DNA from 3 places in the Bacillus sp. TL12 genome. Region 3 is predicted to be linked to each of the others. Evidence: riboswitches for the same ligand, from Rfam matches in the RefSeq annotation. Region 3 holds a riboswitch; each other region holds the start of a gene.
What was found. Region 3 has a riboswitch for thiamine pyrophosphate ahead of tenA (thiaminase II). Riboswitches for the same ligand answer to the same signal wherever they lie in the genome.

Region 1 (11,020 bases), on a different contig from region 3:
TCAATTGGTGTATACAACTTATAATACGTACTTTCACGATTTTCAATTTTTAAATAGCGAATTGTTTTCCCGTCCTGTAATGTTAAGACAATTTCATTCCGAGAATGCATGCTTGTTTTTCCAATCAATTCATACATAACTAATGAAACTTCAATCATATCGCCAGGTGCTAACGTGAGTAACGATTTCTCTGGTTTCACAGGCTCTGGACTTTTTATTATATTTTTAATACGTTTAAATAAACTCATGATTTATCCCTCCTTTTCTTGTTATAGACAAGCTGCTAAAAGGTCCGTTAGTATTCCGATCTTGCATATGCCTTTAGAAACGGCTCGTTTTGTACAAGAAAATAATTTAAAAAAAGTAGGTTTGTTAGCTACGGATGGGACGATTAAGACGGAACTATACCAAAACAGTTGTCAAAGTTACAAGATTAATGTCATTGAGCCTGATAAAGAAATGCAAGAAAAAGTGATGGAAGGAATATATGCTATTAAAAGTGTAAATTTAGAAACAGGATTTTTATATCTTTCAAAGGTTGCTGATAAATTGAAAGAGAGCGGAGCTGAGGCTATTATAGCAGGCTGCACAGAGGTTCCTCTTGTATTGAAATCATCCGAAAATATTTGCGTTATTGATCCAACAGAAATTGTAGCTAAAATGGTTATTAAAATAGCTAATGGAACAGAAAAAGAAATAATAAAAGTGTAATTTATAAGTTGGGAATGCGGCAGAATTGTTGCATTCTTATTTTATGAATATTTGATGCATACGATTTACGTGTACATGTTATAGTAAATGATAATAGAGAGCTACAGTAAGGAGCGTTTAGACATGAATATTGAAAATATTGAAGCTTTTATATATGTTTGTCAACTTGGTAGTTTCAATAAAGCCGCCGAAGCTCTTTATTTAACCCAACCTTCTGTAACAGCACGTATTCAATCACTTGAACGTGAAATTAATATAAAGCTTTTTCATCGAAATGGCAATAAGATTTCCTTAACTGAAAAAGGAGAGTATTTTTTTCCACATGCACAAAAAATTTTGCAATCTTATCAGGAAGCTAAGTATGGATTGCAACAAGTAACAATCCCATATGACTTGGTAATTGGGAGTGCTTTATCAATATCTAATAATATCCTTCCTGAGATTTTACCTGGTTTCAAATCTGAATTTAAGGATGTTAAAATAAAAATTGTAACAGGGCATTCACAAGACATCTTACAGAAGGTTATTAATAAAGAAGTTGACTTTGGCATCGTACGAACAGAAACACATCCTCAAGTAGAATCAATTCGTCTTTATAATGACCCTATTGGCCTTTTTGTGCCTCGAAATCATATATTTTTAAAAGAAAAAAAGTAACAATAGAACATGTAAGTAAACAACCCCTTATCTTTTTTGATTATGGATCAATAGATTGGCTCATGATTCATCGGCTATTTTCAAGTAATGATGTAAGCCCGACTATATCTTTAGAAGTAGATAATATGGAAACAGCGAAAAATTTAGTGATACAAGGGATGGGCATTAGCTTTTTGCCTGAACATTGTGTCAAACAAGAATTAGAAAATGGAGAATTGATCCGAGTGGAAATGGCACCTCCAGTGAAAATTAATATTAGTATTGATTTTATCTATTTAAAAGGCAGACCAAAATCTGTTTTTATTGACTTTTTAAAAGATAAGATGTGTAAATAAAACAAACTGATTGGTATATCAATCGGTTTGTTTTTGTTCTGGAGTTGATAGGTATGGAGTTCTAACGTATATCTATCAAGCTAAGAAAACAGGCCACCCCCAAAACGATAAAATAATCTTCTCTGTTATAAGAAGGTCTAAAATTTCGTTCTGTAGGTGTACTGAAATTTGATAAGGACCCTAAAGATAAAATCCAAGATACAACTAAAGAAACAGAAGCCGTACAACTTGTTAAAATTAAAAAATAATAAATAGAAAAAAGCTTTGCGAAATTCGCAAAGCTTTTTTCTATTTATTCACGACCTGCTCCATATCGGGACTACAACTCTTTGACTGACATGATTTATTTAAGGAACATGCTGCACATTTCCCTTTTCTACTTCTCTTTACAAAATTGAATAATGTATACCCTGCATAGCCAAAAATGACAGCTCCAATAACAATATTGACCATCATTATGATACATCTCCTTCTAGAATCCAAGTAAGGATCCGACTTGGTATATAATGAGCGTTAATATATAAGCAATAATAAGTGGGTAAACCACAGAGAAAATCGTCCATTTTATAGATCCTGTTTCGCGGCGAATAACAGCTACTGTTGCTAAACATGGAACGTATAATAAAATGAAAAACATAAACGCATATGCTGATAACGCAGTATAGTGCGCTCCCATTACATTTCCTAGCACATCTTCTTTTACTGCATAAATAATTGCCATTGTAGAAACAACAACTTCTTTTGCTAAAAATCCTGTTAAAAGCGACGCTGCTGCTTGCCATGTTCCAAAACCAAGCGGTGCTAAAATTGGTGCCACGAACCCACCAATCATCGCTAAGAAACTATCTCCCATATCTACGCCAAATCCAGATGGACCAGCATAGTTGAGTAACCAAATGACAACAGATCCACCAAAAATAAATGTACCAGCTTTACGTACGAAACCTTTTCCTTTTTCCCACGTACTCAGCCACAATGTTTTTGCTTGTGGCATACGATAAGGCGGAAGCTCAATCACAAAAATAGACTTTTCTTCTTTTAAAACAGTCATAGACATTACCTTTGTAACTAATAGCGCAAGTACAATCCCTGCAATGTATAACGAGAACACAACACTCGCTTGGCTATTCGGGAAAAAGACTCCCGCAAATAGTGCGTATACAGGCAAACGTGCTGAGCAAGACATAAATGGTGTTACTAAAACAGTAAGCAACCTCTCTTTCTCTTGTTCAATTGTTCTTGCTGCCATAATGCCTGGTACGTTACAACCAAAACCGATAATCATTGGAATAAACGCCTTCCCGTTTAAACCGAAGAATTCCATAACCCGATCCATGACAACTGCAATTCGTGCCATATATCCTGAGTCTTCTAGTAACGAAATAAAGAAGAACAAGGCAAAAATTTGTGGGACGAATACTAATACAGCACCAACACCAGCAATAATACCTTCTATAATAAGTGCCTGAATAAACTCAGAGGCCCCAATATTTATAAGTCCTGCTGTAACCCAATCTGTAAATTGTCCACCAAGAAATTCGTCAAGCATATCCGACAAAGGCGTCCCAATCCACGTAAACGTAACCTGAAAAATAAAAAACATAACTGCTAAAAAGATTGGAAGTCCCAAAACTTTATGTGTAATTAACTTATCGACCCTTTCTGAAAAAGGAATCTTTCCTTCTTTTTCATGCTGAATGACATTTGTTTTTAACTTTTCAATATACGCTGCACGTGTATTATAAATATGCTGCTCTAATGTACCATCAAGTTCTGCCTCCAGATTAGAGCGAATTGCCACAAGTTCCTTATAAATCGGTAATCTACTCACTTCTTGTTCCACAACTTCATTATTGCTTAAAAACTGAAGGGCAAGCCATCTTGGATGTTCATAATTTTCCTTGTTTAAAAGATCTATAAGCTCTGCAATTCCTGCATCTACTTGTTTACCATATGAAAGAATGAAAGGCTCTTTCGTCTTCTTCTCACTCTCATGAAGGGCAGCAAGTAATTCCTCACAACCTTTACCACTCCTCGCAACAACAGGAACAACCGTTACTCCTAGTGTTTTTGATAATTTTTTTACATCAATAACAATCCCGCGCTGCTTCGCCACATCGATCATATTTAAACCAATAGAAACAGGCTTACCAAATTCCAGTAGTTGCATTGTTAAATGCATATTACGCTCAAATTGAGAAGAATCAACAATATTCAGCATATGTTGAAATTCTTCTTTTAATAGAAAGTTTGTAACGACACCTTCATCACGAGAGACAGGATTTAAATCATATACACCTGGTAAATCAATTAATGTTCCTTGCTTATTCTTTAACTTACCGACCTTTTTTTCTACCGTTACCCCGCTCCAGTTTCCCACGTATTCATAGGAACCAGTTAACGCATTAAATAATGATGTTTTTCCTGTGTTCGGATTCCCTAGCAATGCAACCTTATTCACGCTAATTCCACCTTTATCATTTTCGCGTCACAATGACGAATACTAATTAATTGCCCGCGGCATTCTAGTGTACATGGTCCCTTGAACATCGCTTTTTGTTTTACACGAAGTTCACTTCCTTCAGAAAGACCAAAAGCAGCTAATCTCCGCTTTAACAACTTATCTAACGCCTGTATATTTTTCACTAGTGCCTTTTCACCTATTTTGATGTCAACTAGACTCATAATCCCCCTCCTCAAAAGAGAATGATAATTATTTTCAGATGAATTATACCATCCCTACCAATCAAATACTATAGCCTTTTCCTTCATATTTACTAACATTTTGGGACAATTACATAGGAATAACTTTTTTGCACCATAACTCTCACCGCTCGCTAATGGCTAGACTCTCTCTTTCATCAAAAAAGAAAAGGGAGCCTCTTCTGCTATTTCCATTTCCCTACATACATATTACGGCTATGAAAATAAAAATAGACTTCCTCTCATTCCCTATTTCTGTCCTCATGCGGTATGGGCTCCAAAAAGGCACTGACCGCTTCTATCCATAGCTGGATTCTCTCTTCCCTCTAACAAGAAAAGTCTTTAATTTACGATTATCTAAACACCATTTGCCATTCTCATCCATTTCAATTACAATGAATCTAACAATCAAAGAATCTCGTTATCACAGGGGGAGCCTCGTTGCTGAGAGGGAATATAATATTCCGACCCTTAGAACCTGTTAGTTAATGCTAACGTAGGAATTGTGCAAACGCCGAAATACATCTACCTCATCATATTCTATTTACGTATTTCATATCTCCCTATGATACATTATTCTTTTTTTGTGCAACTTAGATTTAGGGGGAATGACAATATGCGTAACACCAATTTACAAGCGATGATTGAATCTGCAATCCTTGCAGCCTTTGCCTTGATCATCGATATTTTACCACTATCCATTAAACTTCCAACAGGCGGTTCTGTTTCATTTGCTATGATTCCTATTTTTATTATCGCTTACCGCTGGGGATTTAAAACAGCTTTCTTAGGCGGCTTGATTTGGGGACTATTACAAATTGTCGTTGGGGATGCTGTTATCGTTACACCAATTCAGACACTGATTGAATATTTTATTGCTTTTGCCTTCGTTGGTTTCGCCGGCTTATTTTATCAACCTATCCAACAAGCAATGGCAAATAATCAAGGTAAGAAAACAATGGCCTATATTATTGGTGCTACATTCATTGGTAGCTTAGCACGTTACTTCTGGCACTTTATCGCTGGTATTGTTTTCTGGGGACAATATGCACCAAAAGGGCAATCTGCTTTCCTATATTCATTGATTGTAAACGGTAGTACACTGCTTGCATCCTTCGCATTATGTACAGTATTACTACTGCTTTTATACACAACAGCTCCGCGCCTATTCAAAAGCGCAGATGTATATAATAGAAACACAAAAAAGAAGAGTGCCTAAATAGGTGCTCTTCTTTTTATAAACAACTCTCAATGTGTTATATCAATAATAAAAACAATAAATACACATAAAAATATAAATACCATTACACTTAGTAAATTGCTCTTCATGGATAATCTACTCCTTAAACAACTTCATCTTCTACCAAAATTATAAAGTGAAACTTTAATCAGTGGGGGTTTTCCTCATCCCCCACTAATTATTAGTTGAACCAATCGGGCCTTTACGGGCAGTTTATCTCCCACCTAACTTCTTTGCTCCCGCCGAATTTTGAGGTGGGAGTATTACTGCCCGTTAGTGCGGGATAAATGTTAAATATAAAGATAAAATAAAGATATTATCAAAATAAATTAAAAAAGCGTAGAATTTCTTTCCTACACTTTTTTTGGTAAATAGAAGTAAAATAACACACCATCGGCTGTATTCGTTACCCCATACTCTACTTCGTGAAGTTCTAAAATATTTTTAGAAATAGCAAGTCCGAGTCCCGTTCCACCTTTTGAGCGCTGGCGTGCTGTATCTACACGATAAAAGCGATCCCAAATTTTATCTAATTGTTCTTCTTCAATATGAGCACCTTTATTTTCTATACAAATCTTTATTCGATTTGACTCATCTATTGTAGAAATAATAATATTCTCGTTTTCCGGTGTATAACGGATTGCATTCGTTACAAAGTTGACTAGTACTTGTTCAATGCGATGTTGGTTTGCAACAACTTTGGCTGGAGATATGTATTTGTAAAAATGCAGTTGTTTTTTCTCTATTTCTAATGATAATTGTTCACATATATGCTCAATGACCTCATCAATATGAAAAGTATCCATCTGCATTTTATACGTACCAGATTCGAATTTAGCTAACTCTAGCATGTCCAAAATTAGCATGTCCATCTTATCCACTTCTTTTTCCATTGCCTGAAAGTAATACTCTTTCTTATGTTCAGCTACCCCATCTTTTAGAATCGAAATACAGCTTTTCATAATACTTAGCGGTGTTTTCAATTCATGTGAGACACCCGAAATAAATTCTTTTCTCGTATTTTCTAACTTTCTTTCTTTTTCAATATCTCGTTCTAATTGTTCAATATGTGTGTGCAATGTATTAGATAACCTATTAATATTTTGAGATAAATCTCCAATCTCATCTTTTGAAGTAATTGGAATTCTTTCTGTGAAATCTAGATTTGCAATTTTCTTGGTTGTGTCATTTATTCGTAATAGCGGTTTTGCAATTTGTTTTGAGTAATAAAAAGATGCCAACAAGGTGAGGACTAGTACAAATGCAATAATATATACATAATAATCCTTTACCATTTGTACTGCTTCATCCACAGGCTGTAAGGACGCCATGGCGAATATATATGTTAAAGAGCCATCCTTTTCTTTTATCGGTTTGATTAATAATTTATATTTTATATCATTTTTTTCATAGTCATTTATTCTTAAGGCATCATTGTTATCTTTATTTTCATTTAACAGTAAGTCTGCTTGAAATTCTTTTATACTCTCCAAGAACAAAGTGTTTTTATAAAGTGGATTCACTATCCCTTTACTATCAGGTAGTTGCACTTTTGTAACAGTTCCCCCAAAACCAGTACTAGGAACTTGAGCCGCACTTTTCTTTTCCTCTTTCACCTTAAGAACTATTTCATTTATTTTCTTATCTAATGGCTTGTTGGACCAACTTATACTACCCTTACTTAAATTTAATACAGCAGGAACAAATGTAGAATCTCTATCTATTCCATAAACCGAAATTTGCAATCCTGAAAAATTCGGCATTTTTTCATTTTCAACCTCTTCTATTCCCATAAGATAATAGAGAGGGATTGTAAGGTTTGTTTTTCCAAGTTCCTTCTGCCACAGCCGATCCAGCTTTACTTCTAAATAAAAATCGGTTGCATGTTTTAAATTCCCATCGCTATCTAATGCTGTAATCCATGTATTATTTTCTCTATAAAAATCTTGTTCCAGTTTCTGAATTGCTTCTGTGTTACCACCGCTATTCAAATAATCTCTCTCAAAGGTGCTTATATTTGTTTTAATATCACTAACTTTTCGGTTTGCATAATATTGTTTAAAAAATATCGTTTGTCCAATAAAAATCGTCGCTAAAATCAACATGCATAGTGCTGTTGTAAGAATAAATAATTTGAGTACAATTCCTTTTCTCATACATTCCCCTCAAATTTATAACCCATCCGAACAACAGTCGTAATGTGCTTTGCTTTATCTCCTAATTTATTTCGTAAATTACGGATATGACTATTCACTGTCCGGTCATCACCAGCAAATTCATAGCCCCAAATTCTTGAAATCAATTGCTCTCTTGTCAAAACAATTCCTTGATTTTGCATGAAATAGGTCAATATCTCAAACTCTGTATGCGTTAAATTAATGTCTATTCCTTCTACAGTAACAGCACGTGAGGGAAAGTGAACACAAATTCCATGGATAGATAATGTATCATCGTTATTACTCGAGGGTTTACTGATAACTTCTCTGCTCTCTAGTAATCGTTTTGCTCTCGCCAATAAAATAGGTGGACTATATGGTTTTGTTACATAATCATCTGCCCCTAGCTCAAATCCAAGTAATGTATCATCCTCATCTACACGTGCTGTTAGCATAATAATCGGAACTTGTGACGTTTTACGAATTCTCCTGCATACAGACCAGCCATCTAATTCTGGTAACATAATATCAAGGATAACTAAATGAACCTCATCTTCTTCAAACAAGGATAATGCTTCTTTTCCATCCCTTGCCTCAAGCACTTTATATTGTTCACTTAAAAAATAATCTTTCAAGATTTCACGTAGAATGTCTTCATCTTCAACAATTAAAATGGTTTGTGGCATATTCATTTCCCCCTCTTATTCTAAAATAGCTAAGGCTGTCATTTCATTTTGAATAAGTCGCAATTAACTTCGCTTCAATAATATATCGATCTGGTGCATCACCTATATAATCAAATGGATAACAAGTCGTGAGCGTTAAAGTCGGTTCTTCTTTTTTTACAATGACAGTTCGATCATCTGCATGCGTAATCCACATTTTTTGAATTTCATAAGTGTAGATCTTTTTATCATATTCTACAACGAGACTATCTTTTTCTTTTAGCTCTCCTAATTCTGTAAATACAGTATCACGATGTCCGCTCAGCACTGTATGGCCACGTTCAGACGGAACTGTAGTAATATCACTGACAAACATACCAACGCCTTTTTTTAACGTATTTTCATCAGTTCCCCAATGTACGGAAAATTTCTTCTTTATTTTCGGGATATTTAATGTAGCTACTTTCTCTCCTTCTTTATACTGCATTTGAGAAGAAGTCATTTGCGAATTCACAGGTGTTTCAATAATACTCTCCTTTTGTTGTACCTTTTCAAAGCTCTTTATCTCCTCTGTTGTTAAATCTCGCGCAGAACTTTTCCCTTTATACCATTCAAAGGAATAATAAGCCCCCATAAGAATACCAAGTATTATGAAAACTAGTCCAATCCGATTTAGAAATGTCACTTTTCATCCCTCCATGCAAAAAATGGTAGGGTTAACCTACCATTTTTAATATATGAAATTATCCTATTCTTTATAGGCTAATTAAAAATTCATTTTACGCTTTAATTTTACGGCGCGTAAACCCAAACAATGATCCTAATGCTACAAGGCACGCGCTTACTGCCATCATTGTTACGCTATTCGATGCTGTATTTGGTAGTTTTTCTCCTTTTGTAGCTTGTGTTACTGCCTCTTTTTTCGTTACCTCACTCTTTTGTTGCGCTTGGATTGCTGCTTCTTTTTTTGCCATATCACTTTTTTGTTGCGCTTGGATTGCTGCTTCTTTTTTCGCTATATCACTTTTTTGTTGCTCCTGAATTGCTACTTCTTTTTTCGCTATATCACTTTTTTGTTGCTCCTGAATTGCTGCTTCTTTTTTCGCTATATCACTTTTTTGTTGCTCCTGAATTGCTGCTTCTTTTTTTGCCATATCCTGCTGCACTTGTGTCACTTCTTCTTTCGTCATCGTGCCAGTAGAAGCACTGGCTACCGATGCATACCCCACTGATAAAAGTGCCATCGCACATATTGGTAAAAGTTTCTTTTTCATTTCATTTCTCTCCTTATATAATTTTTCACATCACATCGCATCGGATGTATTCATAGAATATATCTATGATGTAAAGATGAGATGCAGATAAAATGGATTTCTTTTAAAGATTTAATCTCCGTCAGAAAAGCAAAATTCCCTATACACTTCTCTCTATTTATAGAATAAAAAAGGGCTGCTAAAAGTAGTTATTCAACTACTTTCGGCAGCCTCTTATCTAAAATGTTTAAAGCATAACACCATTATCTTTAAATACATACCAAGTACCATTAATCAAATGTTTGCCTGTTGCCATTGCACCGTCAGATTTTAAATAATACCAATTTCCACTCTCTTGCACCCAACCTGTTTTCATTGTGCCATTAGAGTTCATATAATACCAACCCGCATCAGTTCTTACCCAGCCAGTTCTCATTAATCCACGATGAATATAATACCACTCATTTCTTTCTTTTAACCAGCCAGTTTTAAATGAACCATCTTGGTTTGCATATAACCAACGATCTCCATCCTGTATCCAACCAGTTTGCATAATACCATCTTGACCTAAGTAATAATCGCTTCCATTTACTCTAACATAATCGTTTTGTACCATCATTCCATCTATACAGTAATACCATTTTCCGTTATAACTTAACCAGCCTTCATGAGCTTTTCCATCTTTATCAAAGTAATACCATGTATCTCCAGTTTTTACCCATCCCATTTTTTGTATAGCTTGTTCTTCTTTCGGGATAGCCTGATTCATATTTTCATTTGTTTCTCCATAAGAAACGGCAGGTACTAAAAACATTACAGACATTAAAACTAGCAAAATAATTTTTTTCATTTTTCCCAGTCTCCCAAATAATAATTTATTTTGGTTTCTACCTCTATAACCAAATTATATTACGAATTATAAAAACAAACAACACTTTTGTAATATAAATGTAATAATTTTATTATTTTTGTTACTTTAGTTATTTTCCCGTTACTATTTTTCTACTACATTCTCGAAATTAATATATATCCAATTTGATTTTCTAACATATAAATTGTAGCTATGAAGTACAGAAAGAGACTTTCACTCCTTTTCTACTTCTGTTTTTACATGGGCATGGGGCTAAAAAAAGGAACCGACCGCTTCTACCTATAAGCGGATCCTCTCTCCCACCTAAAAGGAATGATTTTATGCCATTTTTTCAATCCGTATTTATCCCGCATTAACGGACAGTAACACTCCCACCTCAAAATTCAGCGAAAGCAAAGAAGTTAGGTGGAAGGTGAACTGTCCGTAAAA
Region 2 (11,020 bases), on a different contig from region 3:
TTACTTAATTCCCCATCTCCTTCTGTAAAGAAGTGATTTAATTTTGGATATAGTCGATAATCAACGTTATTTCGCTCTTTTAATTGTTCTTTCCAAAGAGGAATTTCGATTTTTGATTGAACTTGATAGTCTCTTTCCCCTTGGATAATAAGAAGCGGTTTTTTTTGTTCTTTAGACATTTCAGCTGCTTTCATTTTACGGATAGAATCCCAAAATACTGGTGATCCTAAATAAAAATCTTTTGGAGGATTCTGACTAGAGAAGTTTGGATCATTTAATAATTCAAATTGCGCTTTGTAAAACTTATATTCTTCAGGTTTCATTGCTCCAATAGAAAAAAGATAGTCAAATTGATCTAAAACAACGTCCTGGATTGTACGAGCTGGTCCTCCCATTACAATTGCTCCAGCAATATTTTGATTTTGATCTTTTTCGATCATTTTCGGAACCATCATTCCACCTTGACTATGACCAAGGATATAAATTTGATTCTTGTCTACCATTGATTCATTTTGAAGAAAACGTGTGGCAAGAAGTGCATCGTCAGTTGTCTCTTTATCGACTGTATAAAAAGGGCTTAATTGTGTTTTTAAGCCATGTTCATACGTTCGTTTATTGTAACGAAGAACAGCAATACCTTTCGAGGCAAGACCTTCAGCTAAATCACGAAAAGGTTTTAAGGCAAACGCAGTTTCATCCCGATCGCTCGCTCCAGATCCTTGAACAAGAACAACCGCTGGGAAAGGACCCTTTCCCTTTGGAACAGACAATGTTCCTGGTAATGGAAACGCACCACTTCCGACTACTACTTCTTTTTCAATGAATGATTCAGGCTTACTATATGATGGACGTTCTGCAACAGGACTAAACGACATGCTAAATTGAAAATCATCTATTTTTCCAGATGGGTCTAACTTTATTAGTAATGGCACAGTAAATTGTTCAAAAACTAATCCAATTTCTACATTTGTATGAACGGAATTCGTCTCTTTTTGCTTTACCTCTCCAATTCCCATAAAAGAACCTGCTTGCAATTGTACTGGGAGTCCCTTCCAATAACTCTCCAACCATTTTTCAGATATTATCTTCTGTAAAGATCGAGAAGTTAAATCAAATGCAGATTTATAATTTTCAGCATGCATATCACGGATAAATGTAAGAGTAGTAGATATAACAGGGTTTTCATCATTAACATTGTCTGTTTCTTTTATATTTGTGTTTGTTTCCTTTAAAGTTGAAATAAATTGGTGGTTGAACGGATTATTATATGTATTGGGATAAAAACTTGTTTTCAATACGTCCGTATTCCGCCCCTCATACAAACTTGAAGAACTCACGAAATTTTTAGGTGAAATTACTTCCTCCGCATATGAAACAGAAGGAATACTTATCGTACAAATTGCACTAACGAGTAAAAGCTTATTCCCTATTCGTTTTCTTGTTTTCATATTTATTGACTCCTTTCAAAATTAAATCCTTTTCATACAACATTCCAAGCATTGTAAGGAAAATAAAAAATATCAAAGAGATTAATAAACTTCTTTACGCCCTTTATGTGATATCATAAACAAACTTCAATAAAAACTACCCTCTTCCTCCTTTTTATTATGTAATTTTTTAATAATATATAAGCATCTAATTAGTGAAGTTGATTTTTCTAAAACTAGAAATATTATTTTTGTACAAAAAAATGACTAAACTAAGTTAGTCATTTTCTATACTCATGTATGCATGATGAAAGACATAGCTTTTCATTATAAACTTACATCTTCTACTTGTTCTTCCACTGACCATTTTTCTAATGTGTAAGCCATCTCCCAAAACGAATATTCATATTGACTGCTAATTACAAAATGCTGTTGCATCCGCTTACGATCAGCTTCTGTTACTGTTTCAGCAATGGCATCTAATCTAGCAATTTGCTCCTCTACTAAAGTACGGAACCAGTCAGAACCATATGCTGAAATCCATTCTTGGTAAATTGGTTCTTCAGGTTTACATCCCTTGAGTCGCTCACCAATTTCATAATAAAGCCAATAGCACGGCAAAATCGCTGCGATAACATCCCCGATATGTCCCTCGTATGCAGCGCGATACATATGTGATGTATACGCATAAGCCGTCGGTGCAGGAATGAACGATTCTTTTTCTTCTTCCGTAATTCCTAGTTTTTTCGCAAAATTCTCATGCAGTGATAATTCAGCTTGATATGTATTTTGTGCATGGTGCGCCATGCGAGCCGTCGTTTCTAATTCAATCGCTTTTGCTGCTCCTAACGATTGGACTCTTGCAAAATGACTTAAATAATATGAATCTTGCAGAACGTAATAGCGAAAACTAGCTAAATCTAATGTTCCGTCCCCTAGTTTTGTCACAAATGGATGATTAAAACTTGCCTCCCAAATCGGATTAACTTCTTTACGTAATAACTGTGAAAATGACATTATAGACCCTCCAATAAACGTTTTAATAATAAAAAATGAAACAAGTTTCTTAACGAATCATTCGTTAACTACTAGACTACTAGGATCTACTTCAAATAGGTGTGTAAAATAAAAAAGCTTTCTTTACACACACGTAAAGAAAGCGGACTGGACATCATCAATATTGTAAAAATATCATCTTCTGTCACTTCCACTTCCCTACGCTGGTATTACCCAGATCAGGTCCTAAGGGTTTCAAAGGTATTCTTTAATCTCAGCCTATTAAAGGCCCCCCTAGTGGATAGATATATAACTATTTAACTTTGATACTTATCATAACATAATCCATATAACTGTCAAATATTTTCATCACACATCTTTTCGATACAAATTAATTAAATCTTTCAAAGCTGCCGCTGCTGCTCCTCTCGGGCTCGAAGCTCCCCCGGTAGAAGTAACTCTTCCCATAATATCAGTATGAAAAGTGATTCCTTTTTCCGTTCCATTTACATAAGCCAACGGATGTTCTTTCTCTATTTCACGCGGATATACTTCAAGTTTAAGATTTCCTAAATAATCTTTATATGCCGTCCCAATTAGTTTTAGAAATTTACCTTGTGCTTTTGCCTTCTCTATATCTTGTTTTGTAACACCCTCTATCCCTTTTACACTTACATAATCAAGAGAGTATTCTGACTGAAATAAACTGTTCGCTAACAATAATAGCTTACAGGCACTGTCCATACCACTTACATCTAATGATGGGTTCGTTTCAGCTATCCCTTTACGCTGCGCTTGATGCAATGCTTCCTGGAATGTTACATCTTCTTCATACATCTTTGTAATAATATAATTTGTTGTTCCATTTAAAATACCTTCTATACTTTCAATTTGACATCCCGCTAAACTAAATTGCCCAATATCTAATGTAGGAAGTGCAGCTGCAGTTGCCCCGCTATAACGAATACGTACGTTAGCTTGCGTTGCTTTTTGCTTTATTTCTTTCCATGCGCTAACAAGTGTACCTTTTGAAATAGCGACTATATCCATATGATTTCCAATCGCTGTTTCAATATATCTTCTTCCAGGTTCACCTGTTTGAAGATTAGTTGGTGTTGATTCTATTAATACATGACCAAAAGGCATTTTTTCACTTTTTTCAAGTGGATAGTTTTTGAGATATTTCTCCAATGCATCAGAACCCGTACCATAAGTTAATAATTCTTTAATATGTAAACCTTTGGCGCTAAAGAGATTGACTGTACTTCCAATAACTCCAGTAAGGACAAGTTCGATGCCGTACATCTCATTTACATATAAAGCTTTCTCAAATACTAATCTCACAAACTCTTTTCCAACAGTTCCATATCCAGATATTACTATATTAACTCTCATATTATCACCTCAAACTATTATACTATTTTGATATTAACCCCATTATACTCCGAAAATATGATGTGATTCACGAAAGAAAACTCCCTTAAATAAACTTGAGGGAGTTTTTATATCTTAATATAATTATGAATCCGGTTATTTCGGTAAGTTTGATAACTTGGCAGCGATCTCTCGATAAAAAGCATTAATATCAGAAAAACCTAAGGAATCCGAAACGCTTAACCCAACCATATCAAGGTGATCCCAGTTTTGTTTTGTCTCAATATGATTCCATTTTCCAAGCTCTGCTGTGCCATTATTATTTATAATCGTATCAGTTGATGGTCCTACCATCGAATTTGTATTTACCACACCATCATTTTGCCACCAGGATGAATCAATAAATGTACGATCCTGTTCGTACCTTGCATATGCCCCTAAGAAAATCGCATTCCCCATTAACGTTTTATTCATAGTAATGTGTGGCAAGTGAAGTCCTGTTATAGGCGTTGCTTGTGTCGCATGTCCACTGTAAGAAAAATAATATACATCTGGTTGCGCTTTTACCCAATCATTCAAGTCCTTTGCTCCATCTGTACTTAAATCCCATTGGCTTATATCTTTTGTATCCTTTAAAATCGGATTATTTAATACACGGTTTGAATATTGATAAAATGATTCTCCAGCTTTCTTTTTAATTCCCCATTGATCCAGCTTAAAATCATATAATGCTAGATTATTATTTTCTCCAATCCCAGCAGTTGCGATGAGTAATTGCTTTACAGCAGGTAAGAGTAGACTTCCATCTGCAAGGGTTGTCCCGTTGTGAGGGGTTGCCAATGTCGTTACACTATGAACGTATGATTTTCCCCCCTGAAACAACGGAGACATTGTCACATCTGCATGCTGTTTTACATACTCGCGCTCCTCTTGATTTCCCTCTTTCAATAATTGAACGAGCGTACGTATCGTTTGACCACCCATACTATGTCCTACTAAATGAACCTTATTTGTCTCACTCCAATTTTGAACAAACCCTGTATATGTTCTCCCATATCGATCATGTCCATGTTTCTCAGCATGAGCGGCTCCGTAATCAACTGTTCCACCATTAACTTGAGCATATAACTCACAAGCGCGATCCCAGTTGCTTGATAACGGTCCAACAGCGGCAGTATGAACATTGTATCCATCTCTCTTTAAATTTTCTTGAATATCGTGAACACCACCCCAATACTTTACACCCAATAATTCATCTCTTCCCCAACCTGTAAAACCATGTACAAGAATAATTGCATTGTTGTTTTTCTTTCCTTCCTCTGCATGTGTTGGCACCGGAAGTACTACACTAGAAGCGATAAAACATACGATCAATAATCCCCAAAGTAATCTTTTCATTTTACATCCCCTTTTCTTTTTCTATCCACCCTAATAAAGCGCTTTCATTTTTACCCCCTTTTTCGTAATAGAAAAAAGATCCACATAGATATACCAATGCAACGTGCAATGGTTATATAGCGTGGATCTCCAATTCTCTATCACATTTATTAACTTAAAAATAATGTAAACTATATTATCCGAATTGTCTATCTATTATGAAATGTTACATATTGATAAAGTTTTGTTGACAATTCCCTGTCCCTTTTAACCTTTATCCTCAAAAGTAACAAATTTGACCGATATTAATTTATGAAAATCATTCACTTGTCTTTTTAATTTTAAATATTCGATTACAATTGTATTATCTGTTGACATCTTAGGTTTTTCATATCCTAATGATTTTTTGAAGTGAATGAGTTGTAATTTTGTTTCATTTGCTTTTATTTCTTTATATACATCATTTTTCGCCACAATAAGGTACCATTGAGATTTGTAATCACGAGAGTTTCTAATCCAAGCATTACTTTCATATTGAACCGGTATTGTTTGACCATTTAAATCTATACTTTCTATATGTTCTTGATCTTCATGTGTAAATACTAACGAATGACCTTTGGGGATCGTTGGTAATTTTTTTATTGAAATATAATCTAAACTGTTATTTACATTATTCGTCCGAAAAATTTTCTCTTTAATCATAGCCTGAGCTGTAGACTCGTCTATAATAAGCACTTTATTTTCACCCACGCTGCCTGTCTTTACTTCAAATACCTCTTTTTCTTTTATATTTTCTTTGTAACGCACAAAAATTGGTAATGTATATTGTTCGTCTCCAATCATTATTATTCCGCTCGCAGGTTGTGTATTCTCCTTAGATTTCGAACAAGCACTTAAGCTTATTATGGCTAGGACAATTAACATAAAAATCGATACTGTTTTTTTCATTACGACTCCTTTCGTTAAACGAATTAGTTATCAGATATAGGGTTTAAGGTGAAACTTCATTTCTCTATAATATAATCAAGCCCTAGTAATAGTACCTTTATTGATCCATTGTCTTATAAAGTTTTTGGAGGTAACGCCAACGAGTCATAAAGAAATATAAAATTTGTATACAGACAAATGATATTAAGATAATGATTGAACTGTTTAGAATAGAAAAATCAACCAATTGTTGTAGGGCGATATATGCAACTGAAGTATGAATTACCGCAATGATAATTGGTAAAAAGAACATAATTAACAGCTGCCTTGTTACAACCTTTTTTAATTCTCGCTTACTTAATCCCATCTTTGAAATCACTTTATATTGTTGTTGATCCCGGTCTAAATCTGTATATAAACGGAAATAAATAAAGCTCGCTGCAAATGTAAAAAAGACAATTCCCACTAAAACACTTGCCATAAGTAACAATCCGTTTGTTTGTTTCGCTTGTAACCACTGCAATGTTAAAGCTTCGAAATAAAAACTACGCTCTCCACTCTCTCTACCCAGTATGTTATTTAATTGATGTGAAATTTCCTTAGTTCTCATCCAATCATCTACAACAAATCCGTAAATACGCTCTTTAGAGAACGTGAAATCCTCACGAGCAATGAATGGAACTTTATCATATACTTGGTCTTGTACTGTAATTAAAGTGTTTCCTACCTCATGTGGTAGAACTAAGTTCTTAACAGCTTTCTTTACATGAAATGTTTTCATCCAATCCCCATGAATCACTTCAATTTTCTTTTTAAATTGGCTATTTTCAAACTCTTGTTTTTGCGCTATCCACCCTGGAACTAGCAAAATTTCATCTTCTCTATCAAGCGTTTCTTTTTGGTAGCCAAGAGCCTTCGCAAGATCATTATATTCACTTAATTTCATAACAGAAACATTGCTTTCCGTATATTTAGTAGAGGCAGAGCCCAGTCGATAAGCAATATTTGCCTCATTAAGATATTTCTTAATTACAGCAAGGTGCTCATTTTCCATCTTATTTTCTTCAAAACTCATATAGGTAAACGTATAGGGATTGGTCATTCTTGACAGTTCTTTATTTCCAAGTGCAGCAGTAGTTCCAATTGCGGTGAACGCGACTGCCGAAATGATAGACACAATAAAAAACATCGTTGCATTATCTTTCATTCGATATATTAGTTCTGAGAACGTCAATATATTTGTTTTCTTTAAAAATAAAGATTCTCGCTTTTTGGCAGCTTGCAACAGAAAAACACTGCATTGTGTATACAGAAAATAAGTACCGATTATAACCAATAACACACCTAATCCCAATAACGGAAAAGAGATAATTCTTCTAAAGTTAATATAAAGTACGATTCCATATCCAGAACTGATACTAACAAATGATAGAAGCGATAAAATAATAGAAGCTTTCGGTTCAGGTTTTGGTTTTTCTTCTGCTTGAATGAGTTCCACAAGCTCTGTTACTTTTATCATTTTAAAAGTAAACAGTGATACAATTAAAAATAAGAAAAGAAATGTAATAACAGTTAATAATACTGCTTGAGTTGGAATATAGAAAGGTAATCCCTTGTTTATCATTAAAATACTTGCACTAATAAGTAGTACTAATTTTGAAAATATAAGGCCGATCATAATACCTATTAAAATTGAACAAAAGCCAATTAACATATTTTCAATGAGCACTAACTTCTTTAACTGCCTCATCGACATTCCTTGCATCATTAAAATACCAAATTCTTTTTTACGTGTTTTTAAAAATGAGCTGACTGAATATAAGATAAAGAAAAATGAAAAAATAAAAATCAAACCTTGTGAGATTCTAAACCCGATTGTACCAAGTTCACTTATCGTTTCACTTGTCGATTTTAACTCACCAGTTAAATCAGGATGAAATAATAAAAGCGCATACGTAAAGAAAATCATAATAGAAAATGTACTGCTTAAAAAATGAACAGCGTACGTCCGTTTATTACGGAAAACATTATTAAATGCGAATTGACGAAAAGTCATGTCTTTTCCCTCCTAACAACGAGAGAACATCCATAATTTTTTGATAAAAAGCTTGTCTACTTTCACCGCAATAAATTTCATTATACAATTCACCGTCTTTAATAAAGATAACGCGACTACAATAACTTGCTGCATATGGATCATGAGTAACAAGCATCATGGTTGCACGTTCTTTCTTATTCAGTTCTTCTAACATACTCATCACATCATTCGAAGACTTAGAATCTAAATTTCCCGTAGGTTCATCCGCTAATAACAATTGTGGTTTATGAATGATTGCACGAGCAATTGCGGTTCGCTGTGCTTGACCACCTGAAATTTCATATGTTCTTTTATGCAAAATATCCAGAATGCCTAACTTTTCTGCAACTTCTTCTACCCGCTTATTCATTTCCTTTACAGCCACTCCATCTAACGTCATTGGCAACACAATATTTTCTTTTACGGTAAGTGTACTGAGAAGATTAAAAGACTGAAAAACAAATCCTAGCTGTTGTCGACGGAATAATGCTAGTTTTTCAGATGACAGCTGAAAAGGATTCATCCCATTTATTAAAATGTTTCCTGATGTTGGTGAATCAATCGTAGATACCATATTTAACAATGTTGTTTTCCCACTACCAGACGGACCCATAATACCAACAAACTCACCTTCTTGAATAGATAAATCAATATCAGCAAGAGCTTTATAAGGAACTTTCCCCTTATATACTTTACTAATTCCTTTCGCCTGCAATATTTCCATACCACATTCTCCCTTCATTTATTCTGCTTAGTTTAAAGTGTAAAGGAGTTATCTTACATCTCATATTGATTCGTCTTTCATTCACCTTACAACTATGTAAGATTTCTAAAAAAGCTGATGAAAAAGTCTATTTCATCAGCTTTTTTATGAAGTGTAAAAAATAATTCTTACAGTTGTACCTTTTCCAACTTCAGAATGTATTTCTACTTGATGACCTAACTGTTTCGCAATTTCATATACGAGGTATAATCCCATCCCAGTAGATTCTTTGAAATCTCTACCATTTTCTCCTGTAAAGAAAGGTTGAAACACACGTGGCATATCTTGTTTTGGTATGCCTACTCCAAAATCTCTTACTTCTAAGGTGACGGTCTTATCTACACTATATGCTTTTATTATAATTTTTTCTCTACTACCGGCTGAATACTTAATTGCATTAGATAAAATTTGACCAACTAAAAATCGAAGCCACTTCGCGTCACTTTCTACAACGATGTCTTTTTCTATTTTGACTTCTGGATATACAAAATTCCGAATAAAAAAGCGCTTATGTTCATGTATTGCTTCGTTTACTAAATTATATAATTGCACTCTTTCTACGTAGAAATCTTGTGTGAAAGTTTCTAGACGCGCAACATATAAAGCCATTTCTAACCCTTTTTTTAGTTTATCTGCTTCTTCGTTAATACTAACAAATCGAGGGTCAACTTCATCTTGTGTCATTAATTCAATAACAGATAAAGGTGTTTTCATTTGGTGAATCCATTGATTCATAAAAGTTAAATGTTCCTCATTTTTACGTTCCTGCACTTGTAATTGATTCTGATAATGACGATATTGTACTTCTAATAACTCATGCAGTGCAGTTGACAAAGGGAAGAAGTCAGATTTTTGTACAGATTCATCTAATGATTGCATCGGATTTGCTAACCTTTCATAAAAAGACTTATGAGTAAAATAGCGATATAATAAATAAGCAAGTAAAAAACATACTCCTAAAAACATTGCATAAAGCGCGGTGGTTACATGGCGATAGCCATCAAACCAATACACAAGAAAAATAGCGATGAGCTGAAAAGCTGTAAAACATAGAAGCGGGATATGTTCTCGTAGAAACAGTTTTATCATTTTCTCCCACCATTTTCCCATGTAATATGTAAACGATAGCCAACACTCCGAATTGTTTCAATCGCCTCTCGAATTCCTAATGCTTGGAGTTTTTTACGAACACGCGTTGTGTTGACGCTTAACGTATTATCATCAACGTAAGATTCACTATCCCAAAGCTTATTTAATAATACTTCCCTACTTACAACACGCGGATAATTTTTCATTAGCATCTCTAACAAAATCGCTTCATTTCTTGTTACATCAACTTCTTGACTGCGCAATTGTAATACTAAGCGCTCTGGAAATAAAGTAAGTCCTTGCTGCTCAATCATTCGCTCTTCTATTTTTGGTGCATAATCTCCATATGCGCGTCTTAGTTGACTACGAATTTTCGCCATTACAACTTCATAATGAAACGGCTTTGGTATATAATCATCCCCGCCATTTTCTAAAGCCATGACTTGATCCATCGTACCTTCACGAGCTGAGATAAATAAAATGGGACACGTAGAAACAGCGCGAATTTGCCTACACCAATAATAGCCATCAAAACTTGGTAAATTAATATCTAATAACACCAAGTCTGGTTTTGCTTGTAAAAAAATATCTAATACGCGTTGAAAATCGACGATAACAATTCCTTGATACCCATATTTTTCGATGTAAGAAGATAATAATTCTGCGATTTTAGGATCATCTTCCACAATCATAATTTTAACCATTTTTTCATTCCTTTCTTATAATCTCTACGTAAGCATATACTACCATATTTTTTCGTACTTATTTTTAAGAATTCATTGCATGACTATTTAAATACTTCATTTCTTCACCTATATGACAGGTGTCATTTCCTTTAACTGACACCTGTGCATATAAAAAATTCCTTTTTAAAGATACAATAATGACAAAATTATAAGAAAAGAGGAAAACAATGAGAAATAACAACAAAAGAATTCGTTTGCTTGATATATTAAGGGGTTTCGCTGTGTTAGGAACACTCGGTACAAA
Region 3 (10,818 bases):
GTTCCATGTACAAGAACCCGGCCATCTTGAAATGCAACCAATCTCTTATCTTCAACTGAAAACGATAGTAAATATGGATTCACCATTAAATCTGCTACACGATCGCGCAGCAGTTCTTTATATCGTTCAAAATCTAATCGTTCCTTATGCGGAGGTCTAATTTGAACTGTATTTCTTCCGCATAAAACTGCAGTTTTTGACGTATTATCCTTATTTAAATATGGGTACACCGCTTTCTCACCACATGAAGGACAATTATGTTTTCGAAGTTTTTGCACATTCATACATGAATATTCATTTTTCCATACATCAAACGATACAAGCCCATCCCTAAGTGCTTCGTAATCCTCTACTAAAATCTTAAGCGTTTCTGTAACTTGATGAGAAACAACGAGAGATACAGCAGGTGAAATGATCCCTGCTGTATCACATGTCGCTCCGCCAAGCGGGATGGATTGTAATAAACAAGAGAGACACGGAGTCTTTCCTGGTAAAATCGTATAAGAAAGGCCGTAGCTTCCTACACACGCCCCGTAAATCCACGGAATAGAATACTTTTGTGATATATCATTAACGATAAAACGTGTTTCAAAATTATCAGTCGCATCAATCATTACATCGACAGTCGTAACAAGTTCTTCTAATTCTTCGGCTGTTACATCTTGAACAAAGGCTTCTACAGTTACGTTGCTATTAATTGCTTGCAAGCGTCTTTGCGCTGCTACAGCCTTTGGAAGATTATTTTTCACATCCTCCTCACAATATAACTGCTGACGCTGTAAATTACTCCAATCAATATAATCACGATCGACAATTGTTACACGGCCAACGCCAGCTCTCACAAGCATCTCTGCATTCGCACTACCAAGCGCTCCAGCACCGATAATTAGTACATGCTTTTCTCCTATCTTTTGTTGCCCTTTTTCTCCAATTGGAGAAAATAGCTCTTGGCGAGAATATCGATTATTCAACTACACTCATTCCTTCTAAAGGACTACTTGCCGTCGCGCAGCGCTTACGTGCAATACGCCCTGCTTCAAATCCTAGACGTCCTGCATGAATACCTAGTTTCATTGCTTCCGCCATTTTAATAGGGTCTTTCGCACCAGATACAGCTGTATTTAATAACACGCCATCTGCGCCCAATTCCATCGCAAACGCAGCATCAGCCGGGCTACCAACACCAGCATCAACAATAACTGGTACTTTTGCTTGCTCAATAATAAAGCCTAAGTTTAATGGGTTCACAATACCTAGGCCTGAACCAATTGGTGATGCACCAGGCATAATAGCATGAACACCAAGTTCTTGTAGTTTACGAGCTAATACAACATCATCTGATGTATAAGGAAGAACAATAAACCCTTCTTCTAAAAGCATTTCAGATGCTTTTAAAGTCTCCACTGGATCTGGTAATAACGTTCTATCATCCCCGATTACCTCTACTTTTACCATGTCACAAAGTCCTGAAGCTTTTGCTAATTTTGCAATACGAACTGCTTCTTCAGCATTTTTCGCTCCCGCTGTATTTGGAAGTAATGTATATTTTTTTACATCAATTTTTTCTAGTAAATTCGGTTGCTGTGCATCAAATATATCCATACGGCGTACTGCAAATGTTAAAATTTCTGCTTCTGATACTTCAATTGCTTTTCTTTGTACATCATAGTCTGAGAATTTCCCTGTTCCTAATAAAAGTCTAGAATTGAATGTAAATGGTCCAATGTTTAACATAATCAACCGCCTCCTACGAAAGTTACAATCTCAATTTGGTCTCCATCAAAAACAGATGTATCCTGATGGTCTTCTTTTGTTAAAATATCTGCATTGCGTTCTACTACAACAATCTTTGTATCTAATCCTAAATGCGTAAGCAATTCTGCTACTGTCTTAACACTTCCCAGCACCTCTACTTGCTTACCATTAATTTTTAAGTTCAAGCTTCCATCCCCTTTCTATAAATCCATTTTGTTTTTCAAGCGTATAAGTCACAGCTTTGAAGAACAAAAGGTAATCTGCTCTCGTCTTCTCTCTTTGTTTTCATTTGGCATGGGGCAGGAAAAGGACCTGACCGCTTCTATGCATGGCTGGATACTCTCTCCTACCTAAAAAGTTGGTTTTTTATTTGCATTTAGCTAAACTGACTTTGAAAGCAATGAATCTAGTAAATCATTCCCTTGCTTTCCTTCTATTACATCTGCCATATATTGACCAGAAACAGGACTTAATAAAATACCGTTTCGGTAATGACCTGTACAAGCATATAATCCTTTTATTTCTTCATGTGCTCCCATATAAGGGACTTCATGATTAGATTGCGGGCGTAACCCCGCCCACGCACTTTCCCATTCTGCTTCTTTCAAAGCTGGTAAGATTGTGTAAGCACGCTCTAGTATTGAAGTGATACTTTCTGGTTGTACAGATTTATTAAAGGTATGAGGCTTCATTGTTGCTCCAATTACATAGCGTCCACCACGTTTTGGTGCAATATAAAAACGTTCTTGGAAAATAGGAGATTTCAGTAATGGTTTATTGCTCTTCACAGCCACCACTTCTCCTTTCACAGGATATGTACCCCACTCTTTATCAAAATGATGAAGGAGTTTTGTGCTCCATGAACCACCGGCAATTACTACCTTTTCACATAGAATCATACCTTCATTCGTAATAATCCCTACTACTCGGTTGTTCTCTATTTTGATATCAAATACTTCTGTTTGTTCATATATATCAGCTCCAGAAACGGCTGCAGAATGCGCAAATGCTTTCGTAAGTTCCGGCGCGATGACATGACCATCTTTCGGATAATATACAGCCCCCATAATGGATGAAGAGAGAAATGGCTCTTTTTCACGAAGCTCATCTCCAGTCATAAAATATGATTCTTCACCTGTTTCTTGTTGCCACTTCATAATATCTAGTATTCTTCTCTTCTCATCTTCCGTTTGAGCAATACGATAGATACCTTTCTCTTCATACCCAATATCAACACCTGTTTTTTCACGTAACGTTTCTGCAAGTTGTGGAAATATTTCACGGCTTTTCCTAGCAAGTTCAAATAGTGGATCATACGCATCCCACTCCGCCTGTACACCAAGTAAACCTGCCGCTGCTTTAGAAGCTTCAGACGCAATCCTTTGTTTCTCAACAATCGCCGCTTGGTATCCTCTTTCCGCTAGAAAATGTGCAACTGAACTACCAATTACACCACCGCCAATAATGGCTACATCATATATCTTACTCATGGTTTTCCGCCCACTTTCTTATTGTTTCCTTATACAATCTTGCTTTCTCGTATGGAGTACGATCACTGACAATTCCAGACATAACTGCAATACCACTTACACCAGACCGAAGAACCTCTGCTGCATTTTGAGGCGTTATCCCACCAATCGCTGTAATCGGTACCGTTAATCGCCTTGCCATATCTGAAATTTCTTCTAACCCTCTTGCTGGAACACCCTTCTTACAATTCGTTAAAAATACATGACCATAAACAAGGGAATCTGCACCATTTTTGAAAGCTACTATTGCTTCTTCCAAAGAATGCACAGAATACCCGACATGCAAATAAGAAAACTTTTCTTTCACAAATCTAACATCTGCACTTCGATATCCCAATTGTACGCGAGGGATATTTAATAGAATCGCAATATCAATCCGATCGTTCATCACAAGCTTAGATGCTGGAAAGCCTCTTTTTAAAAGGCTTTCCACACCTTCATACAACTCTTTCGTATTTTTCTCACGCTCACGAATATGCAAATAGTCAATCTCACCCTCAATTTGCATCGCTACATTCGTTAACTCTTCGAATGTCATCTGACCATTTGAGATCACATGGAGCTCATTTTTCATATTCATTCGCCTACTTTAAAATGTTTTCGAATAATTCATCGGCAGGAACACTTTCTTTTGTCATGCCTTTTTCTTTCAACCATTTATTTTGTTTTTCCCATGACTCTTTTGAATCCGATAAAAATGGCTCATCTTTCGTTTCCATTTTCTCTAATAAAATTTTCATACTTTCTTTTTCAACTTCTGGGACGAGCGGGAAGTTTTCTTTTTCTTGATGATCTAATAAAATATTTAGTGCCTCATCTGGATTTTTCTTCATGAAGTCGTATCCCTTTTTCGCACCACGTAAAAATGCTTGTAATGATTCTTTATCTTTCTTCAATGTTTTATCACCTGTGACAAAAACAAGTTCATGATAATTTGGCACACCGTAGTCAGCTGGGTTAAAGTATGCTGGTTCATGGCCTTGATGGCGCATAACAGGAACTTCATGGTTAATGTAAGCACCTGTAACAGCATCTACTTTTTTCGTAATTAACGCTGGTACTAAATCAAATCCAACATCTACTACTTTTACAGTATCAGGATTACCACCAGCTTCTTTTACCATCGTTTTTAAATACGCCTCACTTAAAGGTGTTCCTGAATAACCGACTGTTTTCCCTTCCAAATCTTTTGGAGACTGAATACCTGCTGATTTTAACGATACAACATGATTTAGTGGTGAGCGGACTACAGCTCCAATTGATTTCACTGGAATTTGTTCATTGGCTCTTGCGATGACAACATCTGGCTGGTAGTATAGACCAACTGTTACTTTTCCGGCTGCCGCTAATGTTAATGGATCGGTTGGATTAGAAGGGAATTTAATATTCACCTTTACTCCTTCTTCTTTAAAGTAGCCCTTTTCAATCGCTGCATAGATAAAACTATGAACTGCGTTTGGATACCAATCGAGCATAACTGTTACTTCTTTCTCGGCCTTTTTCTTGTCTGACACTGAATTGCTAGAACACCCTGCAATCATTGCAACTAATAATGTAAACACAAAGATGCGCTTTAATAATTTCATGAATGCTTCCTCCAACTAATAAATTTCTTTTCTAATATAGAAACAAGTAATACAAAGAAAATAGCTAGTAATGATAACAATACAATCGGTGCAAATACGCCTGCTCCGTCTAACTGCGTCATCATTCGTTTACTAAAGTAGCCTAAACCAGCTTGTGCCCCAAGCCACTCACCAATTGCTGCCCCAATTACACTAAGCGGAACAGCGATTTTTAAAGCAGAGAAAAAGTATGGAAGTGCAGAGGGCAACTTTAATTTTAGAAAAATATCTTTTTTCGTTGCACCATATGTAACTAAAAGCTCTTCCCATTCCTTTTTCGTACTGCGTAGCCCATCATACGTATTTACGGCAATTGGGAAAAATGTAATCAAAACAGTCACAACTACTTTGCTCCAAATAGAATATTCAAACCATAAAACAAATAATGGTGCTAGCGCTGTAATTGGAATTGTTTGCGATGCAACTAACAATGGATAAAATGCTCTTTCCATCCATGTACTAGCATTCATCAACATCGCGAGTCCCACACCGAGCACAAGTGAAATCACAACGCCTATTAACACAACGTATAACGTTGCCGGTAAATGCACAGTAAATAATATATCTCGCAGCGCCCACATTTTAGCTAGAATTGCAGTAGGAGATGGTAAGATGTACATCTCATCCACAATTCTAGCTCCCACTTCCCAAGCTATGAGCAGTATGCTACTTAAAATCAGTGCAGGCAATAACTCGATCACACGTTTCATACAAGCACCTGCCTTTGCAGCATACTAAGTAATTCATCTTTTAAAGCTAATATTTCAGGTTTATGCAAGTCTTTCCTTGAGCGATCTGGTCCAAGTGGTACAATACGTTCCGTCAAAGTTGTAATAGGCTGCTCTGTCACAACAAAAATCCGATTGGAAAGAAAAAGCGCTTCCTCCACATCGTGTGTAATAAATAAAATTGTTTTTTGCCACTGTTTCCATTGTTCAAACAACCATTCTTGCAAAGTTGCTTTCGTTAAGGCATCTAATGCGCTAAACGGTTCATCTAACAATAAAATGTCCCCGCCTGTTAATAGCGTCCGAATAAAAGATACTCGTTGCCGCATACCGCCCGACAAATCTTTCGGATATTTCCGTTCATATCCTTGTAAACCAAATTGTTCTAAAAGCTCTTTCGCCTTCAAATGCGCTTCTTTTTTCTTTATTCCCTGGCACTCTAACGGCAATGCCGCATTTTCAATAATCGTTCTCCACGGCAGAAGCATATCTTTTTGTGGCATATACCCTACAGGATGACTCGTTGTTTCTGTCAGTTGAATATTTCCAGCCGTAGGTTCTTCTAATCCTGTAATTAAACGAAACAATGTACTTTTGCCACAGCCACTCGGTCCAATGATGCTCACAAACTCTTTTTCTTGCACGAAAGCATCTAGGTCGTTTATGATTGGCTTTTCATCATAATGAAAGGAAACATTATGAAATTGTAGTATGCTCTTGCTCCTCAAAACCCCACATCTCCTTACGATACGCCATATCCCAGAATAAATACTCAAATCGGCTGGAATATAAGAAAATCTCTTCTAATTTAGCTAACTCTTGTTCAGATTTTCCAATCGCTAGTTCATTTAATAAATCTATTAACCAAATACAAAGATCTCCGTATTCTTCTGAGCTATAGCCTTGAATCCACTCCCCAAAGAACTCATGATCCCTTGCTCCTGGAATATCATTTAAACGCTTTCCAATTTCCCAATAGCTCCACATACATGGAAGAAGAGCCGCAATTAACTCTGCAAGCGTACCATTTTGAGATACTGACATCATATAGTTTGTATACGCTAAATTTTTAGCAGATGGTTTTGCCTCTTCTATCTCTTGTACAGAAATACCAAGGCGCTTTGCATACTGTTTATGAATCGTCATTTCTCCATTTAAAATGCCATCTATTTGTTCCGCAAATTTACCCATCACATGTGGATTTGTTGCCTTTACAACTCCAATTGCATATAGTTTTGCATAGTCTAGCAAATATAAATAATCTTGTACGATGTAATATTGGAATTTGTCTTTTTCTAACGTACCATCCCCCATTCCAGTTACAAATGGATGGTTATGACTTTTCTCCCAAACAGGCTGCACAGTTTCAAATAACCTCTCACAAAATTTCATTTATATTTCCCCTTCCTTTATATCTATTTATTAAAATAAAAAACCACTTCTATATAAGAAGTGGTTCAGCAAATAAGAATACATTTATTCATTGTTCCACTTCCCTACGCTAGCATAATCTAGATCAGGTCAGTAAGGGTTAAGGATTATTCCTCTCTCAGCACATAAAGCACCCCTAGTGGTTTCTACTATTCAATTATCAAATAAAAAAGCCCCGTTTCTCTGCGCAAAAGAAACGGGACTTACTACTTTAGTCCGAATTGCTTCCCTACGCTAGCATAATCTAGATCAGGTAATGAAAAGGATCTAAGACTCCCGGTCTTACTCTCAGCTGGCAACACCAGCTCTCCTAGCACAATATGAAATTACCATAGTCAGTATAACACTGTCATTGGTCATCAGCAACTGTTTTCATTTATTACAATCTCATTTATGATTAGCGGATCTAATCTTTCCATCAAGGTTCTACTTTCCACTTATATAAAATATGAAAAATAAATATTTATATAGGCATGAATCCCCATCGGCCTATGGCAGTTACAAAATAATTTTTCAACATATACGTTGATGCTATAAAAACAAAAGAAGATCTGCTCTCATTTTCTCTTTCTGTTTTAACTCGGCATGGGGCAAAAAAGGCTCTGACCGCTTCTATGCATGGGCGGATTCTCTCCCCCTAAAAAGAAAGCTTTTCTTTCGTTTTTTAATTCATATTTATATATCTATTCAGAAAATATCGATTATCTATTTATCCATATTCTAATAATCATTTATCTGTTATTCTTGTAATATATTTCGATTCCATTAAAAAACAGTTATTTTTTCTTATTTCATATTACAGTTATGTGAACAATGCACAAAGTATTATATCTTTATACTATAATAAAAAATATATTAATACATCTATGGGGGGCTAATATTAGATGGAACAGAAAGCTACAGCTTTAACGGCAACTACTGTCGCAGTCACATCTCTACTTCCATCCATAAATCAAGTAGATACACGTACTGTAGCAACTCAACAATTGCCTACCAAAAACACTCAATATATAAAACTCAATTCAAAAACATTATATTTTAATAACGAAATGAACACAAGGAATAATACTAATTCCTTAAAAAAAGCAAATACTTCATTTACTAAATCTACTAAGCTATATACAACCGTTCACGCTCATACGAAAGACCGTTCAGTACAAGTTGGTGATCAAGTTCTGATTGGACAATTATTAGAACATATGGGAAATACAGATCATTCATTTAGGCAGCATCATCATTTTGAAAAAACAAACGCAGTAAATCCACTGCCTTATTTGGTTCGGTAATATTATATGTCACGTAATATACCATTAATAATTGAGTATATAGCTTTTCTCGGTTTAATCTGTTGCTTAGTCATTTACAATACGAACCTTGTCTTTTTGGGTATCGTCATCTCATTTGTTGCTATTGAATCTTTGATGGAAGCATTCAAAATCCGACTGAAGAAACGAATTTCTCATATATATACTGCATTTATTATTATGAGCAGCTTAATAACAAATATCATTTATAGTGGTTTTCATATGGCTGCTATATTCCCTGTATTTTTTATAGGAGTACTAATCATTATTTCCCAATATATTTACATTCCTGAACACCGTAAAAATCAGCAAGAAGCTTAGAACAACCTTCTACATTTATGACTAAAAAAGGGATCTCACGTTTGAAGTGAGATCCCTTTTTCATATATGCATTATATTGAACAGCTTCTCTTTATCCACACGCATATCGCTCATAAATAAAACTTAAATTATACTTCTTTTCTAAGCCCATTCGTTGTGCATCATCGCACCAGTAAAATAAAATATCATGAATTGTTGCATAACGCTTATTCTTTAGAAATTGCTTAATAAATGACGGTAAACAATCGTGTAATTGTATAAATATATAATTCCGTAACATTTCTTCCTTATGTTCAATTCCTTTACAAACATGCATCAACTCTTCACAATAATATGCATGTTGCGGAACTTGAATCATTTCAAAAAATGGTACATATGATAATAGTTTTCCAATGAAGTGCTCATATCGATTCATAAATTCAAACGACATATGCTCCATCATTTCCTTCATTACATACAGATAATCATCCACATGAGTAGTTTTTAGAGGATTAAGACGGTCAGAAATTTGAGCAATTACAGCTCTTTGACATGCAACAACAGAGCGACTTGGTCCATAATATGTTAAAAAATCCGTACACTTCCGATATTTTTTTAATAAGTCATATATGTATAAGTCATAAACGTATGTATTACAGTATATTGCTAAATTCATCATCTCTTGATCTAATTCTTCTTTAGACAATCGTTTTGCCTGTTTACAAATATAAAAGAATGTAAGTTCCATTACTTCCTTATGTGATAATAGCTTTTCACATTTTTGAATACATTCTTCATTTAATTTAATTCTTTCCCATATCATTGCATCTCTATTTTCCAATTCTCCAATGCGATATTTTACAATTAAGTAGTTCCAAGCCACAACTTGGGTTAAAATGTCCCAAGTTTCATATTCCATGGATGTATGTACAAATTCATCTAATTTATGCTTCACCATAAATGTATAAGCTTCCTTATACCAACCAATTTTTTGGCACAAATGAACAATACGAACTAAAGTTGGTATTTCATCTTTATGAAACTGTGGCAAATCCTTCACTTTATTTATTCCATATAAAATAAACGGAGCCAAGTTTTCTTGTTTATAAAATTCTTTTTCTTTCCAGGCTAAAATTGTCCGTTCTTTGCCTTCGCCTTTTGGATGATTTGGTACAAGTAAAGAAAATAAATCTGCAAAATTAGTTGGTTCCACATAGGCCTCTGTAACCAAATTCCAATTTGGATTACTCTGTACCTCCCTCATATTATTTCCCCTCCGTTTCTATTTATATATGAAATCTTTGATAGCCTAGTAGATAATCATAATATTATTATATTCAAAATCTCTTATAAAACTTATATTTATTATATCATTTTTTAACATAACAAAAATTAGTAATGGAAATTGTTAAATAAAATTTCAAATGAACTTAACATATGTCATTCTCCAGATACACTTAATGGAGAATCTTTATATCCATGCGTAAGATTTTGGATACGTTTTAATCACAATATAGCTTTATTTGCATTATTAATAAAACGTATCCACCCTTACCTATTCTCTAAACGAAAAATAATCTGCATATACTCCTTTATTCTGTATGCTCGGAAATTTCGCTTAAAGCAAATCCTGCTTGATCATCAGCTTTCTCTGCTATTGCTAAATCCCCTAACGCTAACAGCCCAACAAGCTGGCCATTCTCAACTACAGGCAGTCTCCTAATTCGATGATGCGCCATTAACTCTGTAGCCTTTTCAATAGGGTCATCAGGAGAAACAGACACAATTCCTGTAGTCATGACATTTGTAATTTTATTAGACCCAGGATGTTTCTCAGCAATTCCACGAACAACTAAGTCACGATCAGTGACAAGACCAACAACTTGATCGTTCTCTACAACTGGAATCATTCCAATGTCCTCTTCTTTCATTTTCACAGCAGCTTCATATACATTATCTAACGGTGTACACTGTACAATATCGGTACTCATAAATTCTCTAACTGTTGTCATGTAGCTTTATTCCCTCCTTTTTATACATACTATAGTTTTTCCAAATTCCCTTTATTTATTATGAAATAAATAAAGGGAATTTCAAATTAATGTTATCGTATATACAAAAAGAAAAAGCTTTCACATTATATTTT

Region 1: linked by a shared signal. The riboswitch ahead of thiT (energy-coupled thiamine transporter ThiT) and the one ahead of tenA (thiaminase II) in region 3 are both predicted to bind thiamine pyrophosphate.
Region 2: linked by a shared signal. The riboswitch ahead of tenA (thiaminase II) and the one ahead of tenA (thiaminase II) in region 3 are both predicted to bind thiamine pyrophosphate.

Annotation. Positions count from the first base shown of each region.
Region 1 is NZ_JAJJBY010000002.1:49,851-60,870, reverse strand. It holds gene LOK41_RS02250 (DUF4178 domain-containing protein) at 1-248, opposite strand, end outside; partial or broken gene LOK41_RS02245 (aspartate/glutamate racemase family protein) at 271-711, shown strand; partial or broken gene LOK41_RS02240 (LysR family transcriptional regulator) at 835-1,703, shown strand; partial or broken gene LOK41_RS29225 (lipoprotein BA_5634 family protein) at 1,850-1,951, shown strand; gene LOK41_RS02235 (FeoB-associated Cys-rich membrane protein) at 1,992-2,159, opposite strand; gene feoB (ferrous iron transport protein B) at 2,176-4,164, opposite strand; gene LOK41_RS02225 (FeoA family protein) at 4,161-4,388, opposite strand; TPP riboswitch at 4,826-4,927, shown strand; gene thiT (energy-coupled thiamine transporter ThiT) at 5,023-5,625, shown strand; gene LOK41_RS02215 (sensor histidine kinase) at 6,000-7,802, opposite strand; gene LOK41_RS02210 (response regulator transcription factor) at 7,799-8,488, opposite strand; gene LOK41_RS02205 (class D sortase) at 8,532-9,152, opposite strand; gene LOK41_RS02200 (LPXTG cell wall anchor domain-containing protein) at 9,247-9,741, opposite strand; gene LOK41_RS02195 (PspC-like choline-binding domain-containing protein) at 9,968-10,570, opposite strand.
Region 2 is NZ_JAJJBY010000007.1:5,860-16,879, forward strand. It holds gene LOK41_RS08595 (alpha/beta hydrolase) at 1-1,448, opposite strand, end outside; gene tenA (thiaminase II) at 1,755-2,444, opposite strand; TPP riboswitch at 2,623-2,729, opposite strand; gene LOK41_RS08605 (homoserine dehydrogenase) at 2,793-3,818, opposite strand; gene LOK41_RS08610 (esterase/lipase family protein) at 3,954-5,195, opposite strand; gene LOK41_RS08615 (lipoprotein BA_5634 family protein) at 5,442-6,122, opposite strand; gene LOK41_RS08620 (ABC transporter permease) at 6,220-8,157, opposite strand; gene LOK41_RS08625 (ABC transporter ATP-binding protein) at 8,132-8,902, opposite strand; gene LOK41_RS08630 (sensor histidine kinase) at 9,047-10,030, opposite strand; gene LOK41_RS08635 (response regulator transcription factor) at 10,027-10,734, opposite strand; gene LOK41_RS08640 (DUF418 domain-containing protein) at 10,944-11,020, shown strand, end outside.
Region 3 is NZ_JAJJBY010000030.1:44,736-55,553, forward strand. It holds gene LOK41_RS21590 (thiazole biosynthesis adenylyltransferase ThiF) at 1-971, opposite strand, end outside; gene LOK41_RS21595 (thiazole synthase) at 964-1,734, opposite strand; gene thiS (sulfur carrier protein ThiS) at 1,737-1,940, opposite strand; gene thiO (glycine oxidase ThiO) at 2,136-3,245, opposite strand; gene tenI (thiazole tautomerase TenI) at 3,238-3,858, opposite strand; gene LOK41_RS21615 (ABC transporter substrate-binding protein) at 3,869-4,870, opposite strand; gene LOK41_RS21620 (ABC transporter permease) at 4,867-5,619, opposite strand; gene LOK41_RS21625 (ABC transporter ATP-binding protein) at 5,616-6,365, opposite strand; gene tenA (thiaminase II) at 6,334-7,029, opposite strand; TPP riboswitch at 7,114-7,216, opposite strand; TPP riboswitch at 7,278-7,390, opposite strand; partial or broken gene LOK41_RS21635 (M23 family metallopeptidase) at 8,181-8,354, shown strand; gene LOK41_RS21640 (hypothetical protein) at 8,361-8,693, shown strand; gene LOK41_RS21645 (DUF3965 domain-containing protein) at 8,785-9,936, opposite strand; gene LOK41_RS21650 (CBS domain-containing protein) at 10,265-10,684, opposite strand.